2 regions of the Clostridium sp. SGI.024 genome follow, and region 1 is predicted to be linked to the other one. Evidence: riboswitches for the same ligand, from Rfam matches in the RefSeq annotation. Region 1 holds a riboswitch; the other holds the start of a gene.
The links. A riboswitch is a leader RNA that binds a small molecule or an ion and turns the genes downstream of it on or off. The one in region 1 is predicted to bind lysine.
Positions count from the first base shown of each region.

Region 2: linked by a shared signal. The riboswitch ahead of ACQRD5_RS12655 (Na+/H+ antiporter NhaC family protein) and the one ahead of ACQRD5_RS05730 (transporter substrate-binding domain-containing protein) in region 1 are both predicted to bind lysine.

Region 1 covers NZ_JBNPON010000011.1:65,121-72,754, forward strand. Annotated here, with positions in the region: gene ACQRD5_RS05705 (ABC transporter substrate-binding protein) at 1-1,135, shown strand, start outside; gene ACQRD5_RS05710 (ABC transporter permease) at 1,204-2,157, shown strand; gene ACQRD5_RS05715 (ABC transporter permease) at 2,162-3,013, shown strand; gene ACQRD5_RS05720 (ABC transporter ATP-binding protein) at 3,013-3,987, shown strand; gene ACQRD5_RS05725 (ABC transporter ATP-binding protein) at 4,010-4,984, shown strand; lysine riboswitch at 5,092-5,275, shown strand; gene ACQRD5_RS05730 (transporter substrate-binding domain-containing protein) at 5,413-6,240, shown strand; gene ACQRD5_RS05735 (amino acid ABC transporter permease) at 6,310-7,071, shown strand; gene ACQRD5_RS05740 (amino acid ABC transporter ATP-binding protein) at 7,092-7,634, shown strand, end outside.
Region 2 covers NZ_JBNPON010000049.1:12,458-25,617, forward strand. Annotated here, with positions in the region: gene ileS (isoleucine--tRNA ligase) at 1-2,459, shown strand, start outside; gene ACQRD5_RS12620 (LacI family DNA-binding transcriptional regulator) at 2,632-3,630, shown strand; gene ACQRD5_RS12625 (hypothetical protein) at 4,046-4,231, opposite strand; gene ACQRD5_RS12630 (nucleoside recognition domain-containing protein) at 4,346-4,921, shown strand; gene ACQRD5_RS12635 (spore maturation protein) at 4,937-5,461, shown strand; gene ACQRD5_RS12640 (hypothetical protein) at 5,581-5,790, shown strand; gene ACQRD5_RS12645 (ACT domain-containing protein) at 5,895-6,335, shown strand; gene ACQRD5_RS12650 (aminopeptidase P family protein) at 6,352-7,608, shown strand; lysine riboswitch at 7,646-7,821, shown strand; gene ACQRD5_RS12655 (Na+/H+ antiporter NhaC family protein) at 8,015-9,733, shown strand; gene ACQRD5_RS12660 (aminopeptidase P family protein) at 9,861-11,627, shown strand; gene ACQRD5_RS12665 (nucleoside phosphorylase) at 11,799-12,569, opposite strand; gene ACQRD5_RS12670 (FUSC family protein) at 12,787-13,160, opposite strand, start outside.

The sequences.
Region 1 (7,634 bases):
TTTAAAAATTGAAAAAGTAGATGACTATACTGTTAATTTTATACTTCCAGAAGTTAGTGCTCCTGCTATGGAACTATTAGCCAATATATTCATTATGCCAAAGCATGTTTATGAAGGAGAAACTAATTTTGAAAACAGTGAAAAAAATGCTACTCCAGTAGGAACAGGTCCATATAAATTAGCAGAATATAAAGCAGGACAATATGTTAAGTTTGAAAAAAATGAAAATTATTTCCTTGGTAAAGCAAATATAAAAAATGTAATATTTAGAATAATACCAGATGCTAATACAGCTAAGCTTGCTTTACAAAAGGGAGAAATAAATGCTTTATCTGTTCAATCTAGCGACTTAAGCGATTTAACTAAGGGAGATAATTTAACTCCATATAAGTATGATGAAGGTAGAGTTGCTTATGTAGTTATTAATTCAAATTCAAAGAAATTACAAGATAAAAAAGTTAGACAAGCTATTTTTTATGGAATGAATAGAACAGATTTAATAAATGCTGCTTTTGGTTCAAAGGAATATGCAGAGAAAGCTTATACATTCTTACCAAATGGAAACCCATTCCATACAGATGATGTTGAACAATATAATTTTGATCAAGAAAAAGCTAAAAAGTTATTAGAAGAAGCAGGAGTTACTAATTTAACTGTTAAGTTTGGATATACTTCAAATGATGTTCCATCTCAAAAAGAAGCAACAATTATTCAACAAAATCTTAAAGCTATAGGCATCAATGTGGAATTGGCAGGACAAGAAGGAACAGCTTTAAGTCAACAAATGCTTAATGAAGAATCAGATTATGACATGTTCATTGGTGGATATATCATGGGAATAGATCCAGATACATTTAACTCATTATTTACTTCAGATAGTAAATATAATTATAGTCACTATAAGGATAAGGAAATTGATGATTTATTTAATGCTGGTAGAGTTGAAACTGATGAAGCAAAAAGAGTTGAAATATATAATAAGATCCAACAAAAATTACAAGATAATGCATACTTCTATCCAATGTTAGAAAACAAGAGAATAGTAGTTATGAGTTCTAACGTAACAGGAGTTGATGAAGCTAAATTAGTACCAGTTTATACTTTTGAAGATATGTCAAAATTAAGCTTTAAGTAGAATTTTAATTTTAATGAAGGTGCTGCATATTGCAGCACCATATAATTTTTGTTGGGGAAGTGATAATGATGGCTAAATACATTTTAAAGAGAATGCTTCAAGCTATTCCTTTAATACTACTAATTTCAATAATTTGTTTTACATTAATTCAATTAGCACCATACAATGCCATTGATACAATGATTACTCCGAAGATGTCAACAGAAACGGTAGATATTATAAAAGCAAAATATGGTTTTGACAAACCAATATATCTTCAATACTTATTATGGCTTAAAGGAATTTTAAGTGGACAATTTGGATATTCAATAATTACTCATGAAAGCATATCAAATGATTTATTGGCAAGAATTCCATCAACAGTCGTACTAGTATTACCATCATATTTGATAGCTTTTATAATTTCAATAGTTTTAGGATTATTTGCAGGTTCTAATAAAAATAAATTAGCAGATAAAATTATAGATGGATTTTGCTCTATTGGAATAGCTATTCCAAGCTTTTGGTTTGCGATGATTATGATATTTATTTTTGGATATAAATTTTCAGTATTACCTATATTAGGCATGAATACTATTGGGAAAGAAGGCTCAATATCTGATTTCTTTTTACATTTTATAATGCCGTGTACAGTTTTAGTAATTGCCTTTTTACCTGATTTAATAAGATATGTAAGGTCTTCAACTATAGGACAGATTTCTGAGGATTATGTAATGGTACAAGAAGCTTTTGGAGCAAGTAGATCTGAAATATTATTTAAACATGTTTGTAAAAATGTACTATTGCCTATAATTACAAAATTGGGAATGGCCCTACCTATGCTTATTACAGGAGCAATGATAACAGAAACCGTATTTGGATGGCCAGGAGTTGGACCTTATTTCGTAAATGCTGTAAGATCTTTAGATTATCCAATTATTATGGCAATTTTATTACTATCATCCACTTTAGTTATACTAGGAAACTTATTGTCAGACATCCTTTATTGTTTGATAGATCCTAGAATAAAGGAAATGAGGTAGGAAAATGGAAAATATAAGATTTAAAAATTTTAAAGATGAAATTAAGTACAATAAGAGTGCTTTGTTTGCTATATTATTTTTACTATTTATAGTACTTATATCAATATTTGCATTTCTAATTCCTATAGATCCAGACTTAAGTAACACATCTAATATTCTTCAATCACCTAGTTCTACTTATATATTTGGAACAGATGAATTAGGAAGAGATTACTTTGTTAGAACTGTATATGGTGGACGAGTTTCTTTGACAGTAGGAATCCTTGCTATGATAATTTCTACTAGTATTGGAGTATCTGTTGGAACTATAAGTGGATATTTTGGTGGGAAGATAGATAATATTTTAATGAGAATAGTGGATATAATATCATCTATTCCATGGATGATACTAGTAACAGTAATAAGTATATTTTTAAAACCGGGATTACAAGCAATTATTATAGTTATAGGCCTATTTTCTTGGATGGAAACATCAAGGTTAGTACGTGCGGAAACTCTTTCAATTAAAGAAAGGGAATATGTTCTTTATGCAAAATCTATTGGAGAATCTTCAGTAAAAATAATTTATAAGCATATAATTCCTAGCGTTTTTCCAACTATAATAATTGCATCTACATCTAGTATTGCAGGAGCTATAATGACAGAGTCATCTTTAAGTTTCTTAGGACTTGGAATTCAGCCACCTATGTCATCTTGGGGAAACCTTCTTCAGAATGCACAAACTAATCTTCAAAGTGCGCTATATATGGCTTTAATACCAGGATTATTAATTATTATAACTATATATTCTTTCAATAAATTAGGTAATGTATTAAGGGGACTTGTAGAACCTAAGACCTCAGGAGGTGAGAGTTAATGAGTAATGATAATAATCTTCTTAGAGTAGATAATCTTAAAACCAATTTTTATATTAAAGATAAGAAAGTTGAAGCTGTAAGAGGTGTAAGTTTTCATGTTAATAAAGGAGATATACTGGGTATAGTTGGAGAATCAGGAAGTGGGAAAAGTGTCCTTATGAAATCTGTAATGAATATACTTCCTGAAAATGCAAAAATAGAAGATGGCAAAGTTTATTTTAACAATATAGATATTTCAAGCATGAATAAAAAAGAAATGAAAAATATTAAGGGAAAAGAAATAGCTATGATTTTTCAAGACCCTATGACTGCTTTAAATCCATTAAAAAAAGTAGGAGATCACCTAATAGAAGTATTGATAAGACATAAGGGAATAAATAAAAAATCTGCTAAGATAATAGCATTAGATATTTTAAAACAAGTAGGAATACCGATGCCAGAAAAGAGAATAAATCAATATCCTCATGAATTTAGTGGAGGAATGAGACAAAGGGTGTTAATAGCAATGGCATTGGCATGTAATCCTAGGCTGTTAATTGCAGATGAGCCTACTACAGCCCTTGATGTAACAATACAAGCTCAAATTTTGCAGTTATTAAAGAACTTAAAAGAAAGTAATGATATGTCTGTTATATTAATAACTCATGACCTTGGTGTAGTGGCAAGTCTTTGTAATAGAGTAGTTGTTATGTATGGAGGATTAATAATGGAAGAAGGTCTTGTAGATGAAATTTTCTATGAAGCTAAACATCCATATACGAAGGCTCTACTTAATTCAATTCCTAAGCTAGAAGAGAATGAAAAATCAAGACTTAAGCCAATAAAAGGTTCTGCACCATCTCTATTAAATCCTCCAAAAGGATGTCCTTTTGCTGATAGATGTCAATTTGCATTTAAAAAGTGTTTCCAAGAGATGCCTAAATATAAGGATTTTAGTGAAACTCACAGAGCAATGTGCTTTTTAGAAAAATAAATTTAGGAAATGGGGTGTTACAATGTCTAATGAAATATTAATAGAAGTAAAGAATTTAAAAAAATATTTTCCAGTTAAAAATGAATTTTTAGGTGGAGAAAAAAAGTTCGTAAAGGCAGTAGATGGCGTTTCTTTTAATATAAGAAAAGGAGAGACATTTGGACTTGTAGGTGAATCTGGATGTGGAAAATCAACTCTTGGAAGATCAATTACAAGGCTTTATGATATAACAGAAGGGGATATACTTTTCGAAGGAACTAATATAGCTAAACTATCCAAAAAAGAAATGAATAGCTTTTATAGAAAAATTCAAACTATATTTCAGGATCCATATTCATCTTTAAATCCTAATATGACAGTTAGAGAGTTAGTAAATGAACCTTTAGCTTTACATACTAAGTTAAGTAAGGATGAAAGGAATAAAAAAATAAAAAAATTACTTGAAATGGTTGGATTATCAGAATCTGATATGGATAAATTCCCTTATGAATTTAGTGGTGGACAAAGACAAAGGATAGGTGTTGCAAGGGCTATATCAACTGAGCCAGATTTTATTCTTTGTGATGAGCCAATTTCTGCATTAGATGTATCTATTCAAGCACAAGTTGTAAATATGTTAGAGGACTTACAAAAGGAACTAAAACTTACATATCTTTTTGTTGCCCATGATTTATCAATGGTAAAGCATATTTCAGATAGAATAGGAGTAATGTATCTTGGTAAGATAGTAGAAATATCTGATAGTAACGAATTATATAAAAATCCACTTCATCCATATACAAAAGCACTTTTATCAGCAATACCAATTGCAGATCCTAAGAAAGCAAAGAAATCTGAAATAAGTTTAATAAAGGGGGATGTACCAAGTCCTATAGATATTCCAACAGGATGTAGGTTCCATACTAGATGTCCTTATGCAACAGAGAAATGTAAAATCGTTGAGCCTGAAATGAAGGAAATAGAAAAAAATCATTTTGTTAGTTGTCATTTATATTAATAATTCATAATATTTAGCATTGTATAAAAAATGTGAAAATATATCTATTGACACAGGTGGAAAATAGTAGTAAACTGTATATAAAATTAAATAAATACCTCACTTAGCAGTGGGGTAGAGGCGCAAAATTTAACAGTCTTTAGCTGAGCTTGAGAGTGCTATGAAGCTATTGAGAAGGAGATTTTGCCGAAGCTTGTAATATATCTCGATATTATTTGCTGGGTCTGTAATTAATAGTTACAGGACTGTCTTAATAAACTTCCCGGTTTATTAAGTTGTGCTATCTCAAATGGGAAGATGAGGGTTAAGTCTTTGAATTAATCTTGAGTGTAATTGCTCAATTGTTTTTAGAGTATCTTATCCAAAATATTTAAGATAGCACCAACCAATAGGTTGGTTTTTTTATTACCATAAAGGAGAGGATAAATATGAGAAAAAAATTATCATTATTAATTTTAGCTGCATTAACAGCAGCACTAACATTAACTGGTTGTGGTTCAGGTAAGGAAAGTAATTCTGGAGAGGATGTATTTAGAGTAGGTATGGAAGCAGGATATGCACCATTCAACTGGACACAAATGGATGACTCTAAGGGAGCAGTTAAAATAGATGGAAGTTCTGAATATGCTGGTGGCTATGATGTGGAAATAGCTAAAAAAATAGCTGATAGTCTAGGAAAAAAATTAGTAATAGTTAAAACAGAGTGGGACGGGCTTGTTCCTGCATTAACATCTGGAAAAATAGATGCAATAATAGCTGGTATGTCACCAACAGCAGAACGTAAAGAAACAATAGACTTTACAGATGTTTATTATAAATCAGATCTAGTAATGCTTGTTAAAAAAGGTGGAGCTTATGAAAATGCAGAAACATTAAAAGATTTTTCGGGAGCTAAAATAACTGCTCAATTAAATACTTTCCACTATACTGTTATAGATCAAATTCCAAGTGTTAATAAGGTTGCAGCTATGGACAACTTCCCAGCAATGAGAGTTGCACTAGAATCTGGAGTAATAGATGGATATGTAACAGAAAGACCAGAAGCTTTAAGTGCACAAATGGCAAATGAAAACTTTAAGATGGTTGAATTTAAAGAAGGATTTGTTACTTCAGAAGAAGACACAGCAATAGCAGTTGGACTTCAAAAGAACAGTGAGTTAAAAGATAAGATAAATGAAACATTAAAGGGAATTTCTGATGAAGATAGATTGAAGATAATGGACGATGCAATTAAGAATCAACCAGCAGCTCAATAGCAATAGAAGGGGTTCAATTGATTTATAATAATCAATTTGCCCCTATTTCACATATAAGGAGATTGAATTATGACTATAGAATGGTTAATAAAAATAATTACAAATAACTGGCCTATGTTTATACGTGGTGCAGGAATGACATTACTTATTTCAATAGTAGGTACTTTAATTGGTTCATTAATTGGACTTATAGTTGGGGTAATAAGAACAATACCAATACCAGAAAGAGGTATTAAAAAAACATTATTAAAGACAATTAATATAATTTTATCAGTTTATATAGAATTCTTTAGAGGTACTCCAATGATTGTTCAAGCTATGGTAATTTACTATGGTTCAGCAGCAGCCTTTGGAATAGATATTAATAGAATAGTTGCAGGTTTATTTATAGTTTCAATTAATACTGGAGCATATATGTCTGAAATAGTAAGAGGTGGTATTGTTTCTATAGATAAAGGTCAATTCGAAGCAGCTCAAGCTATTGGAATGAATCATTTTCAAACTATGACTAATGTAGTATTGCCACAAGTAATTAGAAATATATTACCAGCAACAGGTAATGAATTTGTAATTAATATAAAAGATACATCAGTATTAAATGTTATTTCAGTATCAGAATTATTCTTCCAAACTAAATCTATAGCCGGAAATAATTTTAGATATTTTGAATCATTCTTTGTAGCATGTATATTATATTTTATAATGACATTTACAGTTACAAGAATATTAAGATATTTAGAAAAGAAAATTGATGGACCAGAAAACTATATAATAGCAGGAAATCAAATGCAAGTTGCAAGGCCAGAAGATATGGCTAAAAAGTCTATATAGTGGCTTAAGGAGGAATTAGTATGGAAAAAATTATAGAAGTTAAGCATTTAAGCAAATCCTTTGGAGGTCATGAAGTTTTAAAAGATATTGATTTTTCAGTAAATAAAGGAGAAGTTGTTTGTATAATAGGTTCTTCAGGTTCTGGAAAATCTACATTATTAAGATGTATAAATCTTTTAGAAAAGCCATCTGGTGGTGAAATAATATACAATGGTGAAAATATATTAGATGATAATCATGATATATATAAATATAGAACAAAACTAGGTATGGTTTTCCAACAATTTAATTTATTTAATAACCACAATGTTTTAAGCAATTGTGTTGTTGGACAAGTAAAAGTATTAGGAAGATCAAAAGAAGAAGCAGAAAAGGTAGCAATGAAATACTTAGATGTAGTAGGTATGGGTGACTATATAAATGCTAAGCCAAAACAATTATCTGGAGGACAAAAACAAAGAGTAGCTATTGCAAGAGCTTTGTCTATGGAACCAGATGTTATATTATTTGATGAGCCAACTTCAGCACTTGATCCAGAAATGGTAGGAGAAGTTTTAAAAGTA
Region 2 (13,160 bases), on a different contig from region 1:
AATATATATTAGCATGGACAACAACTCCATGGACATTACCTTCAAATTTAGCATTATGCGTAAATAAAGCATATGACTACATTGAAGCTAAAGTTGGAGATGAAGTATTAATAGTTGCTAAGGAGTTAGCACCAAAGGTTCTAGGAGAAGATTACGAAGTAATTAAAGAATTTAAAGGAACTGAATTATTAGGAACAAAATATGAAAGATTACTTCCATTTGGAAAAGTTGATGGAAAAGCTTTTGAAGTTATTCATGGTGATTACGTAACTTTATCTGATGGTACTGGTATAGTTCATATAGCACCTGCATATGGTGAAGATGATAGCTTTGTTGCAAAGCAAAATGGAATAGGATTTATAAACTTAGTAGATGCTAGTGGTAACTTTGTAGAAGAAGTAACTCCATGGGCAGGAAAGTTTGTTAAAAAGTGTGATGAAAGTATTGTTAAATATTTAGATGAAGAAAATAAGTTATTTAAAGCTGAAAAACATACACACTCATATCCACACTGCTGGAGATGTGACACACCACTTCTTTACTATCCAAGAGAAAGCTGGTTTGTTGCAATGACTAAGCTTAGAGATAAGCTTTTAGAAAATAATAATAAGATTAATTGGTATCCAGATAACATAAGAACAGGAAGATTTGGTAAGTTCTTAGAAAATGTTATTGACTGGGGTATATCAAGAGATAGATACTGGGGTACTCCACTTCCTATTTGGGAATGTGAATGTGGTCACAGAGAATGTATAGGAAGTATAGCTGAATTAAAGGAAAAAGGAATTAATGTTCCAGAGGATATAGAATTACACAAACCATATATTGATGGTGTTAAGCTTAAGTGTTCTAAATGTGGAAAAGAAATGACTAGAACTGCTGAAGTTATTGACTGTTGGTTTGATTCAGGATCTATGCCTTTTGCTCAACTACACTATCCATTTGAAAATAAGGAGCTATTTGAAAAGAACTTCCCAGCTCAATTTATTTCAGAAGCAGTTGACCAAACAAGAGGATGGTTCTATACATTATTAGCTATTTCAACAGCTATATTTGATACTAATCCATTTGAAAATTGTATAGTATTAGGTCACGTTTTAGATAAGAAGGGCTTAAAGATGTCTAAGTCAAAGGGAAATGTAGTAGATCCATTTGATGTATTAGATTCACAAGGTGCAGATGCTACAAGATGGCACTTCTATACTGCAAGTGCACCATGGCTTCCAACAAGATTCTCTATAGATGATGTTCAAGAAGCTCAAAGAAAGTTCTTAAGCACTTTATGGAATGTATATTCATTCTATGTTTTATATGCTGATTTAGATAAGTTTAATCCGCTAGATTATAAAGATTTCAAATCAGAAAATGTTATGGATAAATGGATAATGTCTAAGCTTAATACGTTAATTAAAGAAGTAGATGAAAACTTAGCATCATATCAAATAACTCAAGCTGCATTAGCTATTGAAGACTTTACAGATGAGTTATCAAACTGGTATGTAAGAAGAAACAGAGCAAGATATTGGTCAGAAGACTTAAGTGATGATAAGATTGGTGCTTATGTTACATTATATAGAGTTTTAACTACTTTAGTTAAGGTAGCAGCTCCATTTGTACCATTTGTAACAGAAGAAATTTATCAAAACTTAGTTGTAGGATTAGATAAATCAGCTACAGAAAGTGTACATTTATGTTCATGGCCATCAGTAGATGAAAATGCGATAGATGAGAACTTAGAAAAGGAAATGGATTTAGCTTACACAATAGTTAAGCTTGGTAGAAGTGCAAGAAATGCTGCTAATATCAAAAATAGACAGCCGCTTTCTAAGATGTTACTTTCAACAGCAGCTATTCCATCTTACTATGGAGATATTATAAAAGATGAACTTAATATCAAGGCAGTAGAATTTGGTGCAGATTTATCAGAACATGTTAACTTTGAAATTAAGCCTAACCTACCTGTTCTTGGAAGACAATATGGTAAGTTAATTCCTGGAATAAGAAAAGAAATAGCTTCAAGAAACCAAATGGAATTAGCTCAAAAATTACAATCAGGTGGAACTGAAACTATTACAGTAGATGGAACTGAAATAGTATTAAATAGTGAATGTGTACTTGTAACTATGCAAGGCTTAGAAGGATATGCTTTTGCTAGTGAAGGTGAAATTGGAGTTGTTCTTGATACTACTATTACAGAAGAGTTAAAAGAAGAAGGACAATTAAGAGAAATAACTTCAAAGATACAAAATATGAGAAAAGAAAAAGGATTTGAAGTTGCAGATAAGATAAAACTATTTGTTGCAGGAAATGATATGTTAATTAATATAATTAACAAATATTCAGATGTAATTAAAAGAGAAACATTAACTCAAGAAATTGTTATAAATGAAGATGCTGATTATACTGAAACTGTTATTAATGGTGAAAAATTAAATATGACAGTTAAAGTAATGAAGTAGAATAAATTTATGTTAAAAAGTTAGAAGTTTCCATAAAATTTCTAACTTTTTACTTATTTTATAATATGTTATTATAAAGAATAACCTAGAATATTGTATAAAGTATTTGCAAATAGTATAATTATTGTTAAAATGAAAAAAAGACAAAAATTTTAAAATGGAGTGATGTGTTATGGCTACTTCTATAAAAGATGTTGCTAGAGAAGCTGGAGTATCAATTGCTACTGTTTCTAGAGTTTTAAACGACATAGATGTTGTAAACGAGGACACGAAGAAAAAGGTTTTAGATGCCATTAATAAATTAGGCTATAGACCTAATATTGTAGCAAGAAGTTTAAAAACTCAAAGAACAAAGACAGTAGGAATTTTAGTTCCTGACATATCAAGTGGATTTTATCCCGAGATAGTTAGGGGAGCAGAAGATGTGGCTAATATTTATGATTACAACGTCATCTTATGTAATTCAGATTTTGATATTGAAAAAGAAAAAGAATATTTAAGAGTACTAAGAGAAAAAATGGTTGATGGGGTTATTTATATGAGCTCATCTCTACAACAAGAAACTTTAGATATAATAAATGAATTAAATTTAACTACTGTTTTAGTAGAGACTAAGGATAAGGAAGAAAGTTTACCAAGTGTAACTATAGATAATACAAAAGCTTCAAAAGAAGCAACAAACTATATTTTAAACAAGGGTTTATCAAAAATAGCCTTTGCAGGTGCAAAAAAGGAAAATATGAATGCATGGGGAGATAGGTACATAGGTTATGAGGAAGCATTGAATGATAAGGGTATCAATGTAGATGAAAGCCTTGTATATTTTGGGGGATTAAAAGTTAAAAGTGGATATGAAGCAGTAAAATATTTTGAAGATAGCAAAAAAGAGTATGATGCAGTAGTTTGTGCTTCCGATGAAATTGCTATGGGTGTTATTAATGCTTTAAGAGAAATAGGAAAGAAAGTACCGGAAGATGTAAGCGTTGTGGGTTTTAATGATAATATGATGTCATCTGTTTTCTATCCAAAAATAACAACAATAAAGCAACCAAGTTATGATATGGGATCAGTTGCAATGAGAATGCTTATTAAAATGCTTAATAAGAGAGAACTAGATGAATCTCAATTTGTTCTTAATTACACATTAGAAGAAAGAGATAGCTGTAAATAAGACTTAAGGGACTGGGGAAAAGACCCAAAAAATTATAATGTAAAATGCAGAATTAATTAAGTAATTTTAAATAAATTACTAAAAATATATTTATTTTAGAAACTCTAAAGGGAGTTTCTTCTTCTCCTTTATATTATTCTTTTTATATTGGGTTACAGTTCCTTTTTAGAATATTATTAATTAATGGATATATTTATAAATGATCAATAAAAGTTCACATTTTTTTATGTTATATATTGTTAAGAAATGAAAAGCGTGGTATAATTATAATAACAAATCATAAAACGTTTTCAAATTTCAACTGTGTATAAAATTATGTATATTTGATTAGAATGGGTAACTAATCATTGAGAAATTTGGGTTAAGGTCAAAAAAAAAAACAACTTCGTTAAGAAGTTGTTTTTTTTATGTACAATTATATAATACCTTCAATTTTTAATATGTTTTCTAATTCTTGAACCTTTTCAGTTAAAGTAAGAAATTTTTCTCTTAGCATATCTTTAGGAAGAGCAGTATCATCTATAAAATTCACCATATCTTCAACTGTTTGTAAAGCCTCATCTATATCTTTCTGAGCTAGTTTTAAGTTTGATTCCTTCATAAATTATCTCCTTTAAATGTTTAAACATAATTTATATTATATATTCATCCTATCACTAATAAATATCATATTCAAGTCATATATTTATATAAGTAATTGGTAAGAGGTGGAGTTTTGATAAATTATATATGGTTTATTATGATCTTTTTAGGTATATTGGTTGGATTATTTACAGGTAATGGAGAAATTATATCAAAATCTATAATTAATTCAGCTGATTCAACAGTATCTATGATTATAGGTTTAGTAGGACTTATGTGTTTTTGGTGTGGAGTTATGAAAGTGGCAGAAAAAAGTGGATTTACAAATAAATTAGCAAAAGTTTTAAGACCTATTTTAAGGATTATTTTTAAGGAAGCAGCTAAAGATGAAAAGGCTTTAGGTGCTATAGTTATGAATATAACAGCAAATATGATGGGGTTAGGCAATGCAGCAACCCCTTTTGGAATAAAGGCAATGCAGGAAATGGATAGGCTTAATAAAGAAAAGGGAGTTGCATCTAATGATATGTCTCTTTTTTTAGTTCTAAATGCAGCATGTATACAATTAGTACCTTCAACTGTTATTTCAATAAGAGCAGCAGTAGGGTCTAGCAATCCTGGATCAATTATTTTACCTGCAGTTATAGCAAGTACAGTTGCTGCTATTACAGGAGTAGTGCTTTGTAAGATATTACAAAGATACTTTTAAGGGAGGTTTTAATTCATGTTTCAGTATATAACAAAAAGTATAATACCCATAATAGTAGTAATTATAATAACTTATGGGATGATAAAGGGAAAAAAGGTATATGAATGGTTTATTGAAGGAGCTAAGGAAGGACTAAAGGTTTGCCTTAATATATTTCCATATCTTTTAGCTATGATAATTGCAGTCAATATTTTTAGGGAAGCAAAACTATTAGACTTATTAAATAATATGATAGCACCATTAGCTGGACTAATAGGATTACCTAAGGAAATAATTCCTTTAGTTTTAATTAAACCTCTATCTGGAAGTGGGGCTATAGGAATCCTAACAGATATATTAAAAACTTATGGGGCAGATAGTTATGTAGGATTAATAGCTTCAGTAATTATGGGAACTACTGAGACAATTTTTTATACTATTACAGTATATTTTGGAGCAATACAAATAAAAAAAATAAGACATACTTTGTGGGCAGCAATATTAGCTGATTTGACTGCTATAATAATTTCAGTTTTATTAGTTTCAAAATTATTGATATAAATTATTGATATTTATCCAAAAAATATAAAAATTAATTAATATGTAATATTTTTGTAACTAGTTAATATTAAAAGTGAATTATAATATATTTATAAATAGAGGAGGGAAGTGGATAATAGATGAAATGGATTGAAAATTTATTTTTAACTGAAGATGAAATAAAGGTTTTATCAATTTATTTAGTCTATGGAGTAGGATTAGGAATATTAATTGGATTGTTTTTTAGTAAAATAGAATTATTTTTTGCTTTAGGGGGAGTAATTTCTATTATAGTATCAATCGGTAAGATATATATAGATAGAAGTAAAAAATCTAAAGAATTGATATAAATAAACTTTAGGAATAATATGTATTTTGGTACAGATAAGCTATATAATAAAAATTATATAGCTTTTTATTTTTACTATTTATTTTTACTAAGGGTGGTGAGGGAATGGCTTCAGAAAAATTTTATATTGTAAGCAATAAAATTATGCCAGAAATTTTCATGAAAGTACTAGAAGTTAAAGAGAATCTTTTGACAGGTAAAGCAAAAGATATAAGTGAAGCTGTAAAACAAACAGGAATAAGTAGAAGTACCTACTATAAATATAAAGATCATATATTTCCAATGACAGAAGGATTAAACAGTAAAAAGATAACCTTAGTTGTCTTATTATCACATGAAGCTGGGACTTTATCTAAGGTTTTAGATTGCATTGCATTTAACAAGGGAAATATATTGACTATAAATCAAGACATACCAATAAATATGGCAGCTAATGTAACTATAACATTAGATATAGCTAATATTAAAAAAGATTTAAAACATTTAGTAAATACCCTAAGAGGGTTGAAAAATGTAATAAGCGTTAAAGTTTTAGCTATGGAATAATAAAGGAAGTGTTAGAATGAAAAAAGATTTTTATATTAATAATAGAGATAAGGTATTGAATAAAATTAAAGATAATTCTTTATTTATACTATTTGCAGGAACAGCACCTAAAAAAACTGCTGATGAGAATTATCAATTTACACCAAATAGAAATTTTTATTATTTAACTGGAATTGAGGAGGAAGAACATATTTTAGTTTTATCTAAAATAGAAGGTGAACTTAAAGAATATTTATTTATAAAGGAAGTTGATCCTGTTAGAGAAAAATGGGAAGGGAAGACTATTAGGAAGGAAGAAGTATTTAGTATTTGCGGAATTAAAAATGTTAATTTTTTAGGGGATTTTAATAGCTTCATAGAGAAAAATATCCTTAATGGTGAAGAAATTAACTTATATTTAGATTTAGAAAAAGAAAATAAATCTTATGATTTTATAAAGGAAATTAAAGATAAATATTTTAATGTAAATATACTAAATTCCCATAGACTAGTAGGGGAATTAAGACTTATAAAAACTGAAGAAGAAATAAGCAGAGTAAGAAAAGCAATAGCTATAACTATAGAAGGCGTAAAAGAGCTTATGAAGAATTCTAAAGAAGGAATTAAGGAATATGAACTAGAAGCTTATTTTGATTTTGTTTGTAAGAAAAATGGAGTTAAGGATTTAGCTTTTAAAACTATTGCTGCAGCGGGGAAGAATGCTACGGTTTTACATTATGTAAATAATGACTCCCAATTAAAACATGGAGATTTAATATTATTTGATCTAGGAGCTCAATATAAATATTATAATGCTGATATATCAAGGACCTTCCCTGTAAGCGGTAAATTTACAGAGAGGCAAAAGGAAGTTTACAATGCAGTACTTAGGGTTAATGAGAGAGTAATAAAAGAAATGAAGCCAGGAATAAGCTTTTTAGAGCTAAATAAAAAGGCAAAGGAATGGATTGCAGAAGAATGCATTTCATTAGGTATTATTAAAAATAAGGAAGAGGTATCAAGGTATTATTATCATAGTATAGGACATAGTTTAGGAATGGATACTCATGATATAGAACTTGAAAATAGAAATGTAATATTTCAGCCAGGTATGATATATACCGTGGAACCAGGTATATATATTGAAGAAGAAGGAATAGGTATAAGAATAGAAGATGATGTTCTAATTACTGAAGAAGGCAATGAAGTGTTAACGAAGAAAATGATTAAAACTGTAGATGAAATTGAAGAATTTATGAATAATAAAAATAATTATATTGCAAATAATGAGTAATAAATGTACAATGTTTAGGTAAATTAAATGTAAATAAAGATTGGGTAGAGGTGCGATACTTAAGAGTACTATTAATGAGATAAGCACTATGAATTAATAGGAAAGGAATTATCGCCGAAGCATATGATTGAAGCTTTAATATCATATAGCTGGGGTTACATAGAATATATGTAACACTGTCACAAAATTAATTTGTGGGGAGCTATCACTTAGGGAATTTAATCTTATTTTTATAAGCATATTCTAGCCTTGGGTGAATACCCAAGGCTTTTTTATTTATTATATTATATTTTCTTTGAATATGTGGAAAACTATTTTTAAATTTTATATATTTTTAAAATTATAAAAATAATAAATAAAAATTCTGCCCTTTAATTATTTACAAGACTTTTAAGGGGGACTCAATATGAAAAACAAAAGAAAAATCAAAATTATAATAATGACATTATTGATGATTTTATTATCCACATCAGTAGTTTTTGCAACAGAAGTTGATATGGCAACAGCAAATGCAAATCATTATGGATTTTTAACTTTAATACCACCATTGGTTGCAATAGTATTAGCATTTTTAACTAAAAATGTAATAATATCATTATTTGTAGGAACACTTGCAGGTACTTTCTTAGTTAGCTTAGTAGATAGTTCTTTTATGGGAGCTTTAGTGAATTCTTTCTTAGATTTTGTATCAAGAGTTCTAAATTCATTAGCAGATCCATGGAATGCAGGTATAATACTTCAAGTATTAGTTATTGGTGGAGTTATACATTTAGTTGCTAAAATGGGTGGAGCTAAAGCTGTAGCAGAAGCTTTAGCAAGAAAGGCTAAAACAGCTAAAAGTACACAATTAGTTACACTTTTATTAGGATTGGCAGTTTTCTTTGATGACTATGCAAATTCATTAATAGTTGGCCCTATTATGAAACCAGTAGCAGATAAGATGAAAATATCTAGAGAAAGACTTTCTTTTATTATTGATGCAACAGCAGCACCTATAGCAGGACTTGCAATTGTATCAACATGGGTAGGATTAGAAGTTGGGTTAATTAATGATGCTTTTGTAAATGGTGTAGGACAACAAGTAGATGCCTTTGGTGTTTTCTTACAAACTATACCGTATAGATTTTATAATATATTAATTTTATTTTTTGTATTTATTACATCTTTCTTATTGAAAGATTTTGGACCTATGTATAAGGCAGAAATAGAGGCTAGAAGAAGAGAAATAAAAGAAGGCAAAAAAAATAATTCTTCAGAATCAAATATAGAACATGCAGAACTTGAGCCTAAGGAAGGAATTAAGTTGAGTATTTGGAACGCTATTATACCAATAGGAACATTAGTTGCAACTGCATTAATTTGTTTCTATTTTAGTGGATATTCTTCTATAATGGGAGGAGAAGATATAGCATTACAACAAATGATGACTAGTTCTCCAATGTCATTTAGAGCAATACAAGAAGCATTTAGTGCATCAGATGCATCAGTAGCTTTATTTCAATCAGCTTTATTATCAAGTATAGTTGCTATGACTATAGGTGTAATTAAGAAGATATTCACTATTTCAGAAGCAATAGAAACATGGATAGATGGAATGAAGCCATTATTAATAACAGGTTTAATACTATTATTAGCTTGGTCATTAAGTTCAGTAATTAAAGATTTAGGAACTGCTAAATATTTAGTAACATTACTTTCTGGTTCATTACCAAACTTTTTACTTCCAAGTTTAATATTTGTTTTAGCAGCTATAATATCTTTTGCAACAGGTACTGCTTATGGAACTATGGGAATATTAATGCCCCTTGCAATTCCTTTAGCTTACTCAATGAATCCAGATATGAGCTATGTAATAGTTAGTACAAGTGCAGTTTTAACAGGAGCAATTTTTGGAGACCATTGTTCACCTATATCAGATACTACAATTCTTTCATCAATGGGGGCTGGATGTAATCATATAGCTCACGTTAATACTCAAATGTGGTATGCATTATTCGTAGCTAGTATTACAATAGTATTTGGATATATTCCAGCAGGATTTGGATTACAATGGTACATAGTGCTTCCAATATCATTACTTGCAGTTTATTTAGGAGTACAAATCCTTGGGAAAAAAGTAGAATAAATATAATAAGGAGCTGCTTCGGCAGCTCCTTATTATTATGTAAAAAGACTTATGTAATTTGAAAGTTACTATATTATGGTTTATAGTTAGGTATATAATATTTAAAAAAAGAAATAGGGGGCAAAATATGAGTAACTTAGAAAAACTTAGAAAAGCTATGAAAATAGAAAACATAAATTATTACATTATTCCAAGCAGTGACTCTCACCAAAGTGAATATGTATCAGAATATTTTAAGGGAAGAGAATATGTATCAGGATTCACAGGCTCAGCGGGAACACTTTTAGTTGGATTAGAAGATGCTTATCTTTGGACTGATGGTAGATATTTTATCCAAGCTGATAAAGAACTTAAAAGTAGTGGGATTTCTCTAATGAAAATGAGAACTCCAGGATATCCAACAATTGAAGAATGGATAAAGGATAATGTAAAAGAAAACGAAGTTCTAGGCTTTGATGGAAAGGTATTTTCAGTAAACCAATATGAAGGTTATTTAAATATAGCGAAGGAAAATAATTTTAATATTAATATGAGAAATGACTTATTAGATTCTATATGGAAGGAAAGACCTCAATTACCTAAAAATAAGATTTTCTTACATGATGAAAAGTATGCAGGAAAATCTGCTAGTGAAAAGCTTGGTGAAGTTAGAAAGAATATGAAAGCAAAGAATGCTGATTATTTTATATTATCTTCATTAGATGATATAGCATGGTTATGTAATATTAGAGGAAATGATATTAAGTTTAATCCGGTAGCTCTTTCTTATGTATTAGTTGGAATGGATTATTCTAATATATATATAGATGAAAATAAAGTTGATGCTGAAACTAAAACTAAGTTAAATTCAGAAGGTTTTGAAATTAAAGGATATAATGAAATTGAAGATGATGTAAAATTGCTAAAAGGAACGGTTATCTTAGATTCAAATAAACTAAATGCAAAAATATTTGCTGCTTTAAATAATGAAGTAAAAGTAATAAGAGAATTAAATGTAACAACTAATTTAAAAGCTATAAAAAATGAAGTTGAAATAGCTAATTGGGAAGTTTCTCAAGTGAGAGATGGAATTGCTATGGTTAAGTTTATTAAATGGCTAAAGAGCAATATAGGAAAAGAAAAAATAACAGAAATATCTGCAAGTGAAAGATTAACAGCTTTTAGAGCACAAGGAGATAATTATAAAGGAGATAGCTTTGGAACTATAGCAGGATATAAGGATCATGCTGCAATGATGCATTATTCAGCTACAGAAGCTAGTGAATATGAATTAAAGCCAGAAGGAATGTTCCTTGTAGATTCAGGTGCTCAATATTTAGATGGAACTACTGATATTACTAGAACTTTCATATTAGGACATATTACAGAAGAAGAAAAAAGGGATTATACATTAGTATTAAAAGGGCATATAGCATTAGCATCTGCTAAATTTTTAAGAGGAACTACTGGGATTAATTTAGATGTACTAGCAAGAAGACCTCTTTGGAATTATGGAATAGATTATAAATGTGGAACAGGTCATGGAGTAGGATTTTTCCTAAATGTTCACGAGGGTCCACAAGGAATAAGGCCAGAAGGAAATTCAGTGGCGTTAGAGCCAGGAATGATTATAACTAATGAGCCAGGAGTTTATAAAGAAGGAAAACATGGAATAAGAACAGAAAATACTCTTTTAGTAGAAAAAGACTTTGTATCAGAAGAATTTGGAGAGTTTTATAAATTTAGAACAATTTCCTACTGCCCAATAGATCTAGAAGGAGTTAATGTAGAAATGCTATCACCAGAAGAAAAAGATTGGTTAAATGACTATCATAGCATGGTCTACGAAAAACTAAGTCCATACTTAAATGAAGAAGAAAAAGAGTTCCTAAAGTATGAAACAAGAAGAATATAGTCAGTGAAAAGGTAAGAGCTAATAGAGAAGAGTTATTGAAGAAATTCAGCGAAAGCTGAATTTCTTTCTTAAAATTTTTTAAATGTAATTTACACTAATATTAATATTTAAATTTTAGATTGATAATATCTTATTATTGTCACTTTAATTCGTTTGTAGGATGCAATAGATCTATTTTGAGCCAATACATAATGCTAACTCTAGAGCAAGTGTAGCAATCTTATCCTTTTGCGGTAGATTAGACTCATTTGATAGGCTTCTTTTATCCCATTCCTCACAATCTAAATTATCTGCTGCATAGAAAAAGTGAAATATATCTTTTTCTCGAAATTGAGCAAGAGCAGCGATTGCAGAACATTCCATATCCACGCAGATACATCCTTGAGATTTTCTTAATTTAACCTTATCACGGGTTTCTCTATATATTCCATCAGTAGTCCATACTTTTCCTATATGATATTTTAATTTATAATTCTCAAGTATATTTGTGAATATATCTGTATATTTTAGATTCACAGCTATTTCATATGAAGGTGGACAATAATGAAAACTTGTGCCTTCATCTCTAATTGCCATATTAGGAATAATTATTGAACAATCCTCTATAGATGAGTCCAATACACCACAAGTTCCAAAAATAATCAATTTTTCAGCTCCCATTGCAAAAATATCTTCTATTACTGCAATACAACCGGGTGCACCAACATAAGACATAAACAAAGCTACTTCAATTCCATTATAATTTACTTTATAAATAGGAATTTCCATATTTGCTATAGAAGTTGAATTAATTTTAACTCCTTTAAGTTGTGTTACCAATCTATTAAATGTAGCTCTTGCAAAACATGAAACTGCAATTTTAGGAAATCCATCAATTGGATTAATAATATCAAAGGCATTAATTACAGCCAACTTATTTTCATCAAATTCTTCAAGTATCATAAAATCCCCCTTTTTAAGATGCTTTTAATTTATATAACTCTAAATATAACTTCATTTCTAACTATGATTAATAATGGATATTTATATTATACATTAATCATGTATTATAATTCCATAAAAAGTAAATGTCATGAATTCAAGTAAAATTAAAAAGGGTACTGTTTCATAATGTCATTACGCATTATCCATTATGAATTAAAAATAAAAAGCTTCGCTTTTATTTTTCTGGTGGTGATATAAATTTATTAACTAGTAGACCTACAAATATTCCAAAAAGAGTTTCTACAATTCTATTAAGAGCATAGTAAATTGGATGGCCAAATGCATGAGCTGTAGTAACTGCTAAAAAAACTATACAGGATATATTTATAGCCCCATTTTTCTTAATTAAATTACAGGAATAAATTACTAAAATAATTCCTATTCCAATGGTTAAATAAACAAGGAATTTGCTAATAAAATATGGATTTACATTGTAAGTAATAAATCTACATATTAGTAGAAATATAAGGCCCAATACAGCTCCTAAAATTGTACCTAATCCTCTGTTTATAGCCATATCAATAGAGTTGGAAACCGTATCTTGAACGC